2 regions of the Micromonospora sp. NPDC020750 genome follow, and region 1 is predicted to be linked to the other one. Evidence: riboswitches for the same ligand, from Rfam matches in the RefSeq annotation. Region 1 holds a riboswitch; the other holds the start of a gene.
What was found. Region 1 has a riboswitch for S-adenosylmethionine ahead of thrC (threonine synthase). Riboswitches for the same ligand answer to the same signal wherever they lie in the genome.
Positions count from the first base shown of each region.

Region 2: it holds a riboswitch for S-adenosylmethionine, as region 1 does, so the genes downstream of both, ACH4T9_RS16715 (ABC transporter substrate-binding protein) here and thrC (threonine synthase) in region 1, are expected to answer to the same signal.

Region 1 is NZ_JBIRTH010000002.1:262,391-269,449, reverse strand. It holds gene paaN (phenylacetic acid degradation protein PaaN) at 1-1,453, opposite strand, end outside; gene ACH4T9_RS06395 (GNAT family N-acetyltransferase) at 1,575-2,594, opposite strand; gene thrC (threonine synthase) at 2,983-4,269, opposite strand; SAM riboswitch class I at 4,282-4,413, opposite strand; gene ACH4T9_RS06385 (hypothetical protein) at 4,611-5,066, shown strand; gene ACH4T9_RS06380 (hypothetical protein) at 5,303-6,013, shown strand; gene ACH4T9_RS06375 (DoxX family protein) at 6,029-6,478, opposite strand; gene ACH4T9_RS06370 (GNAT family N-acetyltransferase) at 6,663-7,059, shown strand, end outside.
Region 2 is NZ_JBIRTH010000004.1:656,408-663,466, reverse strand. It holds gene ACH4T9_RS16725 (HelD family protein) at 1-666, opposite strand, end outside; gene ACH4T9_RS16720 (TetR/AcrR family transcriptional regulator) at 758-1,453, shown strand; SAM riboswitch class IV at 1,574-1,684, shown strand; gene ACH4T9_RS16715 (ABC transporter substrate-binding protein) at 1,964-2,857, shown strand; gene ACH4T9_RS16710 (amino acid ABC transporter permease) at 2,938-3,744, shown strand; gene ACH4T9_RS16705 (amino acid ABC transporter ATP-binding protein) at 3,741-4,490, shown strand; gene ACH4T9_RS16700 (endo-1,4-beta-xylanase) at 4,656-6,065, shown strand; gene ACH4T9_RS16695 (ABC transporter ATP-binding protein) at 6,118-7,059, opposite strand, start outside.

The sequences.
Region 1 (7,059 bases):
AGACGGCCGCGGTCAGCGCACCCTTCTCCCCCACCGTGGAGCGCAGGATCTCCAGGCCGTGCGCGGTGGAGTCGGTCGCGATGACGAACGAGATCGGCCCGAACCACTCCCGCGAGTACGTCCCGGTGTCGCCGGCCGCCAGCTTCACGATCGTCGGGGTGCGGACCACCGCGCCGGGGAATGACGGGTGCTCGACGGCCCGCGACTCCAGCACGGCCTCGCCGACCTTTGTAACCTCGTCGAGGCGCTCCAGCACCCCGTCGTTGACGATCGCCCCGGTCAGCTCGACGCCCCGGGCCGGGTCGGCGGTGATCTTGCCGACCGCCGCGGCGATCCCGGCGGCCACCTCGTCGAAGCTCCTGTGCCCCTGGTCGGTGGCGATGCCATCCGACGGGATCAGGATGTTCTGCGAGGTGGTGCACATCTGGCCGCTGTAGAGGGTCAGCGTGAAGCCCAGGTTGCGGCACATCCCGGCGAAGTCGTCGGTGGAGTCGATCACCACCGTGTTCAGGCCAGCCTTCTCGGTGTAGACCGCCGCCTGCCGGGCGTTGGCCTCCAGCCAGTCGCCGTACTCGGTGGAGCCGGTGAAGTCGACGATCTTCACGGCCGGGTGCAGGGCGAGCGTCGAGGCGAGCTTCTCGCCGGGGGCCTCGGGGGCGAGCAGCACCAGGTTCGGGTCGAAGCCGGCCTCGGCGAGCACCTCCCGGGCGTAGCGCACGGTGATGGCCAGCGGCAGCACCGCGCGCGGGTGCGGCTTGACCACCACCGGGTTGCCGGTGACCAGCGAGGCGAACAGCCCCGGGTACGAGTTCCAGGTCGGAAAGGTGTTGCAGCCGATGACGAGGGCCACCCCGCGCGGCACCACGTGGAACGTCTTGGTCATCCGCAGCGGGTCGCCCTTGCCTGCGGGCTTCTCCCAGCCGGCCGTCCCCGGGTGCCGGGTCATCTCCGCGTACGCGTAGGCGATCGCCTCCAGCGCCCGGTCCAGCGCGTGCGTCCCACCGGCCTGGAAGGCCATCACGAACGCCTGTCCGCTGGTGAACTGCACCGCGTTGGCCAGCTCGAAGACGTGCTTGTGCAACCGGTCGAGGAGCTCCAGGCAGACCCCCGCCCGGGCCTGCGGGCCGGCGTCGCGCCAGGCCGGCAGCGCGGCGGAGGCGGCGGCGACCAGCTCGTCGGCGCCGGCGTGTGGGTAACGGACGTTCAGCTCCAGCCCGAACGGGCTCGCCTCGGTGGCCACCCGGTCACCGGCGCCCGGCTGGTCGAGCGGGAAGTCGCCGTTCAGGTACGCCTCGAAGGCTGCCTTGCCGTCGGCGGCGGCGGTCTCGCCGTACACCCGGGGGCTGGGTGATTCCGGGTAGGCGGACCAGTACCCACGCTCCGCGATCGCGGTCAGCGCCCGGTTGAGGGTGTCGGCGTGCCTGTCGTGCAGGGGATGCGGGGTCTCCGTCATGCCCGCCATCATGCCCCAGCCGCGAACCGGACAGTAGGGGCCGACGACCGCCGCCGGCGTTCCGGGACGCCGCCCGGGCCGGCGCGGCGCTGAACAGCCGGGCGGTCGCACGGCGGCCCGGTCAGATGGTGAGCTGCCAGTCGGTCCAGGCGTCGACGGGACGGAAGCCGAGCCGCTCGTTGATGTCGATCATGTGTCCGTTGGCCGCCGCGTTGAACGTGTCCACGAAGCGCAGCTCCGGCTCGTGGGCGAGGCCGTACCGCAGGTTCTCCACCTTCGTCAGCAGCCCGAGCCGGTACCCCCGGTGCGCCGGGTCGACGATGGTGATCTGCTGGAACGCGTGCCACGACGCGCTGGGGCCGACGTCGAGCAGCGTCCAGGCGACCAGCCGGCCGGACGCCACGTGCACCGCACCGTGGTGGTAGCGGCGGCGGCCCCGGGCATCGAGCGCCCGCTCGACGCCACGCACCCGCTCGACGTCGACCCGTTCCGGCTCCCACTCCAGGTCCCCCAGCGGGGCGTCGGTCATCAGCCGGCCGTCGAGGTGGGCCACGTCGGCGACGTACTCCTCGGGGGCGGGCCCCCGCCAGCGGACGGTGCGGTAGCCGGCGGCGCGGGGCCGGGCTTCGGCGAGCAGGGCGTCGAGCGCGGCCGGGGCGAGCCGGGCGGCGTCGAGCCGGCGGCGGACCTCGGGAAGCACCGGCCGGCCGCCCACCGCGGCGGCGAACGCTCCGCCGGCCCCGTCGCGTCCCGGCCCGTCGGGCAGGGCCGAGACGGCCATCCCGACCACCCGCTTGCGCCCCCGCTCGCGCAGCACCCGCAGGCCGTGCTCGTGCAGCGCCCGGCCGACCCCGTGCCGGCGCTGCGCCGGGTCCACGAACAGGTCCACGGCGGCGTTGTCGGTGTTGTCGAGCTGCGGCAGGTCCAGGGCGAGGTAGCCGGCCGGCACGCCGTCGCGGCGGGCGAGCGCCCAGACCGGCGCTCCGCCCGGCATCGGGTGGCGGAGCCCGGCCTCGAGCCGTCGCCGACACAGCGGCGGGAAGTCGGGGACGTCCGCCGCGTCGGCCGCCGCCCTGATCCGGTACGCCGCGTCGACCGCACTCTGGTCGGCCGGGTCGATCGGCGTGATCGTGATGCCCATGGACTGAGGGTGACCCGGGAAACACGATCGGGCCAGCGAATTAATCGCCGGCCCGATCGGACGTGGTCGGGAGGGACGATCGCACAACGCCTTCGGCGTTGGGTCGCAAGAACTAAAAAGTCTTCGGCGAAACGCCCTCCCGCACCGAGCATCCTGCGCCGTCCGGTTCCTGTCGTCAAGTCCCCGGTGGCGGGTTTCTCTCACGCAGGGCTAAAAGTCGGTTACTCGGGGGATCCGCCCCATCCCCCGTCCGGGCGATCCACCCGTCCACCGGACGGTCGGGGCCGGGGCGGCGGGCAGGGCCGGTGGGGCGCGGCGCGCGGCGTGCTTCCGGGCCGGGGCGGGGAAGGGCCGCAGGCCGCGCCAGGGTCGATCGAGATCGGGCAGGTCAGCCGAGCAAACCGGCGTCCCGGGCGGCGCGCAGCGAGGGCCTGATCCGGTGGGTCGGGCCGACCTGGGCGGCGACGGCGTCGATGGTCTTCAGCCCTTCGCCGGTGTTGAACACCACAGTCTCCGCCGTCGGGTCGAGCCGGCCGGACTCGACCAGCTTGCGCAGCACGGCGACGGTCACCCCACCGGCCGTCTCGGCGAACACCCCGGTGGTCCGGGCCAGCAGCCGGATGCCGTCGCGGATCTCGTCGTCGTCGGCGTACTCCATCCAGCCGCCGGTGCGCCGGACCGCCTCCAGGGCGTACAGGCCGGCGGCCGGATCGCCGATGTTGAGCGACTTGGCGATGCCGGTCGGCCGGACCGGGGTGATGGTGTCGGTGTCGGCGTGCAGGGCGGCGGCGATCGGGTTGCAGCCGGCGGACTGGGCACCGAAGACCTTCCAGCCGCCGGCCGGGGCCTCGACGAGGCCGATCTCGACCAGCTCGCTGAACGCCTTATCGATCTTGGTGAGCAGCTCGCCGCTGGCCATCGGGATGACCACCTGGGCCGGGATGCGCCAGCCGAGCTGCTCGGCCACCTCGTACCCGAGGGTCTTGGAGCCTTCGGCGTAGTACGGGCGGACGTTGACGTTGACGAACGCCGTGTCCTCGAACTCGTCGGTCTCCACCAGCTCGCCGCAGAGCCGGTTCACGTCGTCGTAGGAGCCGTCGATGGCGACCAGCTCGCCCCCGTAGACGGCGGTGGTGACCACCTTGCCCGCCTCCAGGTCGCTGGGGATGAACACGACCGAGGGGACCCCGGCGCGGGCCGCGTGCGCGGCGACCGAGTTGGCCAGGTTGCCGGTCGAGGCGCAGGCGAACCGGGTGAAACCGAGCGCCCGGGCGGCGGTGAGGGCCACCGAGACCACCCGGTCCTTGAACGAGTGGGTGGGGTTCGCGCTGTCGTCCTTGACCCAGAGCGGGGCGGTGATGCCCAGCTCGGCGGCGAGGTTGGGCGCGGCGACCAGCGGGGTCAGCCCCGGGTCGACGGTCACCCGGGTGGCCGGGTCCTGGCCGGCCGGGAGGAGGGCGGCGTACCGCCAGATGTTCTGCGGGCCGGCCTCGATCTGCTCGCGGGTCACCCGCGCCAGGGCAGCGGCGTCGTAGTCGACCTCAAGAGGGCCGAAGCACTCGTAACAGGCGTGCTGCGCGGCGAGCGGGTAGCGCGCGGTGCAGGCCCGGCAGACCAGGGCGCGGGCGGGGCTGGCGGTGGTGTCGATGCCGGACGCGGCGAGGGTCGACGTCATGTCGAGAAGGTCCTCTCATCTTTCCCCGCATCGCACCCTGCGGCGGGGACGGAATTGGCACCTGTCCGCACCGCTCGTCATCGAGCGCGCGGGTGGTTGCCGGGGCTTCGTCGGGCCGTATCCCTCTGCCCCTCTGGATGAGGTATTCAGTTGTGCGCACGAGTCTACGGCGGATCGCCGGCTCCGCCACCCGAGGTTCCAGCGTATGGGCCGCCCCTGGGCATTGAATTAATCACACCGTCACCGTGGGAGTCGACGACACCACCGCCCGCAACGTTGGCCTTGATCGATTCCAAGGGGGGCCTGCATGGGGGCTGGCCTGGGGTTTCTACGCTCACCGCGTGACGTACCCCCCGTCGCCCGGTTTCCCCGGGCCGCCCCAGAAGTCCCGCGGGCTCAGCCGGACGACCCGCACCGTGATCATCGTGGTCGCCGTGGTGGCGCTGCTCTGCTGCGCCGGAGCGGTCGGCGGCGGCCTCTGGCTGTTCCGCACCGTGCAGGGCACCATCACGCCGGCCCGGGACGCCGCGACCGCATACCTGGACGACACGAAGGCGGGCAACTACCCGGCCGCGTACGCCCGGCTCTGCGAGCGACTGCGCAGCCGGCAGACCGAGGCGCAGTTCACCCGGGCCCGGCAGGCCGAGCCGCCCCTGGACGAGTACCGCGTCACCAACACCCAGGTGCACACCAGCAACGGCGACACCAGCGCCGAGGTGACCGTCAAGATCGCGGACCGGAACAGGGTCATCAGCCTGGTCAAGGAGGGTGACCAGTGGCGGGTGTGCGGGGGCTGATCGGGTGACACGGCCGGTCGTGCCCCGCGTCCCCCCACCCCACCTCCCCTGCGCGCACTTTCACGGAATGTGTGGCTATGGCGCGCGCGGATGCCACACATTCCGTGAAAGTGCGCGCACCGGGAACAGCGGGGGGACGGGAGACGGGGCCCGGCCGGGTGGCGTGGGGCCGACGATGCGGGTGGCGTGGGGTCGCTACCGTGCGGGAAGCCCACCCCCGAGAGAGGAACTGGCCGATGCGCCGGACCCTGCCCAGCCTCGCGATCCTCGCCCTGGCCTGCCTGATGACCGCGGGTTGCGACGCCGGGGGGTCGACCTCCTCGGCGGGTACGACCACCGCTCCGGCCGCCGACGAGCCGGCCGCCCCGGCGGAGGACGGCCCGGAGCCGGCCCCGGCGACGACAGGCCCCGCCGCCCCGCCGGAGCCGACCGTCGCCGGCACCACCGCCGCGCCGCCGAAGCCCGCGCCGAAGAAGGTGCCCGCGCTGACCTGCAAGCAGCTCGCCGGCGCCCACGTCGGCAGCACCAAGGTCCCCTACCAGGGGTACGCCGACTACCTCCCGCTGGCCGAGGGCGTCTGGTCCGGCGAGGACGGCGACACGGTCACCCTCCAGAAGCCCTGCGGGATCGGCGACCTCGACGGCGACGGCGCGGCGGACGCGGTCGGCGCGGTCGCCCTCAAGAGCGGGGGCAGCGGCACCTTCTACACGCTGGTGGTGTGGCGCAACGCCGACGGTGAGCCGGTCTACCGGAGCCTGGCCGAACTGGACGACCGGACCCCGGTCGTCTCGATCACCGTGTCCGGCGGCCGGGCGAAGGTCGTCTGGCTGACCCGTTCCGCCGAGCGGGGCATGGCGGAGCTGGACATCCGACGCACCTCGTACTACCAGCTCTCCGGCAGCACGTTCACCGAGGTCAGCCACACCGACGCGCCGTACAAGCCGTAGCGGCGGGGGTGCGACTCAAGCCGGCACGGACCGCTTGCCCGGCACCGGGGCCGCGACGGCGGGCTCCCGACGGCGGCGGAGCAGGCTGTCCAACGCCCAGGTGCCGGGGCCGAGCACCGCGACGAGCACGAACGACCAGCAGAACAGCGCCGCCAGCTCGCCGCCGTTGCGCAGCGGGAGCAGCCCGTCGGGCTGGTGCACCACGAAGTAGGCGTACGCCATCGAGCCCGAGGCGACCAGCGCGGCGGGCCGGGTGAACAGCCCGGCCAGCACCAGCACGCCGCAGGTTGCCTGGATCAGCGCCGCCCACCAGCCCGGCCACTCGCCGAACGGGACGGCCTGGCCGGCGCCCCGGGCACCGCCGAGCACGCCGAACAGCGACGACAGCCCGTGGCACAGGAAGAGCAGGCCGACCACCATGCGGAACAGGGACAGGACGAGTCCGCCGAGTCGGTCGAACTTCATGCGACACCTCCAACGATGCTGATCGATGCATCCAGCATGCGAGCAAGGGCGGGAGGTGTCCACGAAATCCCTCCAATCGGGAAGGCTCCCACGACGTCGGCACGTCGGCCGCTCCGGCGCCGGCCGGGGCACGGCGATCGAAAATGGGGATGCCCGGATTCCGATCGGGCGTCAGGATCCGGTCATGACCACGTTGCTCACCGGCCAGGACGACCCCGAGTTGGAACGTCGCCTCTCAGACGAACTGGACGCCATCAACCGATCCTCCATCGCCTCGGACGACGAGACGCCGTTCTCCATCCGGGCCGATGACGCCGGCACCCTTCTCGGCGGGATCACCGGGTGGACCTGGGGCGGCTGCGGCGGCATCACCTCCCTGTGGGTGGAGCCGGAGCAGCGAGGCCGTGGCCTGGGTCGTCGCCTGTTGGCCGCAGCCGAGGACGAGATCCTGCAGCGCGGCTGCGACCGGGTCGTCGTGGCGACCATGTCCTTCCACGCGCCCGGCTTCTATCACCGTCACGGCTATCAGGAGGTCGGGCGTACGCCGGAGATGCCGGACGGCACCGCGAAGCACCACTTCC
Region 2 (7,059 bases), on a different contig from region 1:
CCAGGCCGCGCGGTGCAGCCCGACGGCGGTCTTGCCGGTGCCGGGCGCGCCCTGGACGCAGACGGACGTGTCGAGGTCGGCGCGAACCAGCTCGTCCTGTTCGGGCTGGATGGTGGCGACGATGTCGCGCATCGGGCCGACCCGGGGACGCTCGATCTCCGCAGCCACGAGCCGGCTGCCGCCGCCGAGTTCCTCCCCCCGGTCGAGGCGCTCGTCCTCGAACCCGGTGAGCCGGGCCGGGGCCGGCGGCGTGGAGCTCCACCCGTACCGGCGGCGGACCGCGACGCCGAGATGGTCCCGGGCGGTGGCCCGGTAGAAGGTGCGCGACACCGGCGCCCGCCAGTCGATGACGAGCGGGTAGCCGGCCTCGTCGGTGATGTGGCGGCGGCCGAGGTGGTAGCGCTGACCGGCGTGCTCGCCCGCCTCGGCGGCGGCGCCGAACCGGAGGCGGCCGAAGTAGGGCGGGGCGTCCGGCTCCTCGGCGAGTTCCTTGGCGTGGGTCCGCAGCATCCGGCCGAGGGTCTCGGCGGTCCAGCGGTCGCCGGCCACGTCCGCGCCGGTAGCCACCCGGTGTCGGGCGGTGTCGCGCATCCGGGCGAGCGCGGCGCGGGTCGCGGCCAGGTGCGCCTGCTCCCGCACGAGTTCCCGGTCGACCCCGTCGTCCATGGCAACCTCCGATGAGAATCATTAACCGGGTAAACATTCTAACCGCAGTCATGAAATTGACCTGGTATCGGCCGCTGGTAGCCTGGGTGGCGTGACCGGAGAGCAGGGCGTGACCGGAGAGCGAGGGCTGCGCGAACGCAAGCGGCAGCGCACCCACGACGCGATCTCGGCGGCGGCGATCTCGCTGTTCGTCGAACGAGGCTTCGACCGGGTGTCGGTCGCCGAGGTGGCCGCGGCCGCGGAGGTCTCCAAGCCGACGCTGTTCAAGTACTTCGCCACGAAGGAGGACCTGGTCCTGCACCGGATCGCCGACCACCGGGGCGAGTCGGCCCGGGTGGTACGCGGCCGACGCCCGGGCGAGGCGCCGCTCGCCGCGCTGCGCCGGCACTTCCTCGACGGGCTGGACCGCCGCGACCCGGTCACCGGGCTGAACGACGACCCCCGGGTGTTGGCGTACCACGGGATGGTCTTCTCGACCCCGAGCCTCGCCGCCCGGGTGGCCGGGCACGCCGCCGCCGAGGAGGCGGCGCTGGCCGACGCCCTCGACGACGCCGCCGGCACGCGCCGCGACGAACGGGGGCGGCCGGAGCCCGAGGCCCGGCCCGACGGGCTGACCGGCCGGCTCGCGGCGGCACAGATCGTCGCGGCGCAGCGGGTACTGGCGCGGGACAACTGGCGTCGTCTCACCGAAGGGTGCACCGCCGCCCGGGCGCACCCGGAGGCGGTCGCCGCCGCCGACCACGCCTTCACGCTGCTCGACGCCGGCCTGGCCCCGTACCGGGGCTGAACCTCGGCGGCGGTCGCCCGGCGAGGGCGATGTCCGACGTGTCGGCCGGAGCCCCACCCGGGGTGAGCGTCGTCATAACGACTGGACGCCCGGCCCGGTGCCGTTGCTAGGCTCCAACCAGGTCATGAGCGCCAGCGTCAAGCCCCGGCTCGCTGGCCGGCAACCCTCCTCCGCGGTGGGGTGCCCCGGGTGAAGACCAGGCACCGGAGTTCACCGGTGCAAGCGTGGCCTGGTCCCCAGGTCAACACCGACCTTGGAGAACCATGTCTGCTCGTCTGTGCGCCCCGCTCACTGCCGCCCGCTCGGCACCGGCCGCGTCACCATCCCGTCCCGCGCTGGTCAGGCGTCGGCACGTGGATCTGATGCGGGTGTGCAGCGACGGCTGTCGCCGTCACGCGGCGCGCTGAGCGCCTCCCCCCTTCCGTAGTAGCCCCCTTCCGCGGCCGCCCGTCGGCGTGCCGCGTCCGGCGGCGTGCCGTCCGCGCGCCGCCCTGATCCCAGGAGACACCTGTGCGATTCCTCCCTGCCCTGACCAGATTCGCCGTGCTGGGCGTCGCGGCCGTCGTCGGCGCTGCCACCCTCACCGCCTGCGGCGACGACACCTCGGCCGCCGCCGACAACCCGTACGGCCTGGTCCAGCCCGGTGTGCTGCGGGCCGGCACCCTCACCGACGCGCCACCGAACGTGTACCTGAAGGACGGAAAGTTCACCGGCTTCGACAACGACCTGCTCACCGCGGTCGCGGAGAAGATCGGCCTGAAGGTGGAGTTCGTCGGCACCGACTTCTCCGCGCTGCTGTCGCAGGTCAACAACCGCAAGTTCGACGTGGGCAGTTCCTCGATCACCATCACCGAGGCGCGGAAGAAGACCGTCGACTTCGGCAACGGCTACGACTTCGGCTACTTCGGGCTGGACGTCCCGGCCGGATCCCCGATCACCGGCTTCGACCAGCTCGACGGCAAGCGGGTGGTGGTCGTGCAGGGCACCGTGCAGGACGACTACGCCACCGGCCAGAAGCTGGACCCCGTGCGGGTGCCGGACTACAACGGAGCGCTCAACCAGCTCAAGGCCGGCACCGCCGACGCCTGGATCGCCCCGGCGGAGATCGGCGACAAGTCCGCCGCCGACAGCGGCGGGAAGATCACGGTGGCCGCGAAGCAGCTCAGTTCCACACCGACCGCGTACGCGGTGGCCAAGGGCAACGACGCGCTGCGCGCGGCGCTGGACAAGGGCCTCGACGAGGTCATCGCCGACGGCACGTGGAGCCGGTTGCAGGAGCAGTACTACCCGGGCCGGCCGATCCCGGCGGACTTCAAGCCGGGCAGCGGCTCGGTGCCGGTGCCCGGCGCATCGGCGGCGGCCCCGGCCGGGTCGGCCGCGCCGTCGGCGTCGGCCTCGTCCTGAGTACGCGGGCGTGACGGCACGGGCGACGCCGGGCCGACGGTACGGATGACCAGCGAGCGGGGCGGACGGGAAGACGACTGATGGATCCACTGAGCACCCTGTGGGAGACCTTCTTCGACTGGGACTCCATGCGCGCGGCGCTGCCCGAGATGCTCACCGTCGGGCTGCCCAACACGCTGATCCTGGCGATCTCGGCCGCCCTGCTCGGCTCCCTGCTGGGCATGCTGCTGGCGGTCGCGGGCATCTCGCGTACCCGGTGGTTGCGCTGGCCGGCGCGGGTGTACACGGACGTCTTCCGCGGCCTGCCGGCGGCGGCGACGATCCTGCTCATCGGCGTCGGCCTGGCGCCGCTGGGCATGCAGGTGTGGGGGCCGAACCCGTACCCGCTGGGCATCCTGGCGCTGTCGCTGATCGCGTCGGCGTACATCGGGGAGATCTTCCGGGCCGGCATCCAGAGCGTGGAGGCCGCCCAGCTGGAGGGGGCCCGGGCGCTGGGGTTCTCCTGGGGCGAGGCGATGCGGCTGGTGATCATCCCGCAGGGGGTCCGCCGGGTGCTGCCGGCCTGGGTGAACCAGCTCATCGCCCTGATCAAGGACTCCAGCCTGGTCTACTTCCTCGGCCTGGTGGCCAGCCAGCGGGAGCTGTTCCGGATCGGGCAGGACCACGCGGCGACCACCGGCAACGAGTCGGCGCTGCTGCTGGCGGGCCTGCTCTACCTGACGCTGACCGTGCCGCTGACCCACGCGGTGAACTGGATCGACCGGCGGCTGCGGCAGGGCCGGCCGACCACGGCGACCGAGGACGACGGCGCAGTGGCGCTCGCCGGGCAGAACGCGCTGCCCGGCGACGCCGCCGCCCGCGCGAGCACGGGAAAGGACGAGCGATGAGCACCGCGACCGGCACGACGACCCCGGTGAGCCTGAGCGTGCGGGACGTGCACCTCGCCTTCGGCGCCAACCGGGTGCTGCGCGGCGCGAGCCTGGACGTCGGCCGGGGCGGCACGGCCTGCGTCATCGGGCCGTCCGGGTCGGGCAAGTCCACCCTGCTGCGCACGATCAACCGGCTCATCGAGCCGGACCGCGGGGACGTGCTGCTGGACGGGCGCAGCGTGATGGGCGACGACCCGGACGCGCTGCGCCAGCGGATCGGCATGGTGTTCCAGCAGTTCAACCTCTTCCCGCACATGACGGTGCTGCGCAACATCACCCTGGCGCTGCGCCGGCTCAAGCGGCTCGGCGAGGACGAGGCCGCGCAGGTGGCCCGCGCCCAACTGGAGCGGGTCGGCCTGGCCGGCCGGGCCGACGCCCGGCCGGCGCACCTGTCCGGCGGGCAGCAGCAGCGGGTGGCGATCGCCCGGGCGCTGGCGTTGCAGCCGCAGGTGATGCTCTTCGACGAGGCGACCTCGGCCCTGGACCCGGAGCTGGTCAAGGGGGTGCTCGGCATCATGGCGGAGCTGTCGGCGGGCGGCATGACCATGGTGGTGGTGACCCACGAGATGGGCTTCGCCCGCGAGGTCGCCGACACCGTGGCGTTCATGGACGGCGGGGTGGTGCTGGAGGCCGGCGAGCCGGCGGCGATCTTCGAGCGTCCCGAGCATCCCCGGCTGCGCCGCTTCCTGTCCCAGGTGCTCTGACCGGCCCGCACCGCCGGCTAGGTTCCGAAACTTTCGGCGTCGTTGGCCACATATGACCGGCAAATGTCGGACTAGAGCTTTCCGAAACTTCTCGATAACCTGTATCGAAAGTCGCTGATGTCGTCGGCCGCGCGACGACTTCGATCCCCCGGAGGGCAGTCAGGCATGAGCAGCTCAGCAGCACGCGACCGCGGAAGCGCCAGGGTTCGACCGGGCCGACGCGCGGCGCTGGTCTCCGCCACCGTCGGCACGGTGGCCGCCGGTATGGTGCTGGCGCTGGCCACCGCGGCCAGCGCCGGCACCACCCTCGCCACCTCGGCGGCCGAGAAGGGCCGCTACTTCGGCACCGCGGTGGCCGCGAACAAGTTGTCGGATTCCACGTACGTCGGGATCCTGAACCGCGAGTTCAACATGGTCACCCCCGAGAACGAGATGAAGTGGGACGCGACCGAGCCGTCCCAGGGCCAGTTCAACTACACCAGCGCCGACCGCATCGTCAGCCACGCCCAGGCCAACGGCATGCGGGTCCGGGGCCACGCGCTGGCCTGGCACTCGCAGCAGCCCGGCTGGGCACAGAACCTCAGCGGCAGCGCGCTGCGCTCGGCGATGGTCAACCACGTCACCCAGGTCGCCACCCACTACAAAGGAAAGATCCACTCCTGGGACGTGGTCAACGAGGCGTTCGCCGACGGCGGCAACGGCGCCCGGCGCGACTCGAACCTCCAGCGCACCGGCAACGACTGGATCGAGGTGGCGTTCCGCGCCGCCCGCACCGCCGACCCGGGCGCGAAGCTCTGCTACAACGACTACAACACCGACGGGCAGAACGCGAAGTCCAACGCGGTTTACGCGATGGTCTCCGACTTCAAGGCCCGGGGCGTGCCGATCGACTGCGTCGGGTTCCAGTCGCACTTCAACAGCGCCTCCCCGGTGCCCGGCGACTACCAGGCCAACCTGCAACGGTTCGCCAACCTCGGCCTCGACGTGCAGATCACCGAGCTGGACATCGAGGGCTCCGGCACGGCGCAGGCCACCTCGTACGCCAACGTCACCAAGGCGTGCCTGGCGGTGTCCCGCTGCACCGGCATCTCCGTGTGGGGCATCCGGGACACCGACTCCTGGCGGGCCAGCGGCACCCCGCTGCTGTTCGACGGCAACGGCAACAAGAAGGCCGCGTACACCGCCACTTTGGACGCGTTGAACAGCGGCACGCCCATTCCGACCACGCCCCCGCCCACCACGCCCCCGCCGACCACTCCTCCCCCGACCACCCCGCCGCCCGGCGCGGGCTGCACGGCGTCGTTGTCCCTGCAGACCTGGACCGGGGGCTTCGTGGCGACGGTGCGGGTGACGGCCGGCTCGTCGGGCACCAACGGCTGGGCGTCCACCGTCACGTTGCCGTCGGGCACGGCGGTCACCAACGCGTGGAACGCGCAGAGCAGCGGCACCACCGGAACGGTCCGGTTCGCCAACGTGGCCTACAACGGCCGGCTCACCGCCGGACAGTCGACCGAGTTCGGCTTCCAGGGCACCGGCGCCCCGCCGTCGGGCACCCCGTCCTGCACCGCGAGCTGACCCGGCATCCGATCACGGCGACCCGGTGCCACCGGGTCGCCGTGTCGTGCGGTCAGTGCCCCACCGGGTACGCGCGGGTCTCGGCGGCCCTGACCGCCGCCCACACCGCCCGGCCCGGGACCAGCCGCAGCTGCGCGGCGGCGGCCGGGGTGACGTCGGCGGCGACGGACAGCGGCCCGTCGAGCTGGACGCGCAGGTTGTCGCCGTGCCGCTGCACCCCGGCGACGGTGGCTGACCATGTGTTGCGAGGGCTGCCCTCGGGCCGGGCGGGGTACAGCGCGACGGCGGCCGGCGGGAACGCCACGAACGCCTCGCCGGCCACGCTGTCGGCGGCGGTGAGGGTCAGCCCGCCGACCCGGACCCGATGGCCGTCGGCGTGGCCCCGGTGCAGGTTGAGTCCGACCAGGCGGGCGACGTAGTCGGTGCGGGGGCGGGCGGTGACGGTGGCCGCGTCGCCGGTCTGGACGACCCGGCCACCCTCAACGACGACCAGCCGGTCGGCGAGCACCAACGCGTCGAGGGGATCGTGGGTGACCAGCACGGTCGCGCCCGGGTGGGCGGCGAGGTGGCGGTGCAGCTCGGCGCGGGTGTCCAGGCGGGTGCGGGCGTCGAGGGCGGCGAGCGGCTCGTCGAGCAGCAGCAGGGTGGGATCGACGGCGAGGGCGCGTGCCAGCGCGACCCGCTGCGCCTGCCCGCCGGAGAGCTGCCGGGGCCGGCGCCGGGCGTGCTCGGCGAGGCCGACCCGGGCCAGCCAGGCGTCGGCGACGGCCCGGGCGGCCCGCCGGTCAGCGCCGCGCCGGCGCGGGCCGAAGGCGACGTTGTCCCGGGCGCTCAGGTGCGGGAAGAGCAGGTAGTCCTGGAAGACGACGCCGACCGGGCGGCGCTCGGGCGGGGTCCACGCCCGGCGGTCGGGGCGGTCGAGGTCGGCCCCGGCGAGGGTGAGGTGGCCGGCGGTCAGCGGGTGCAGGCCGGCCAGCACGCGCAGCGCGGTGGT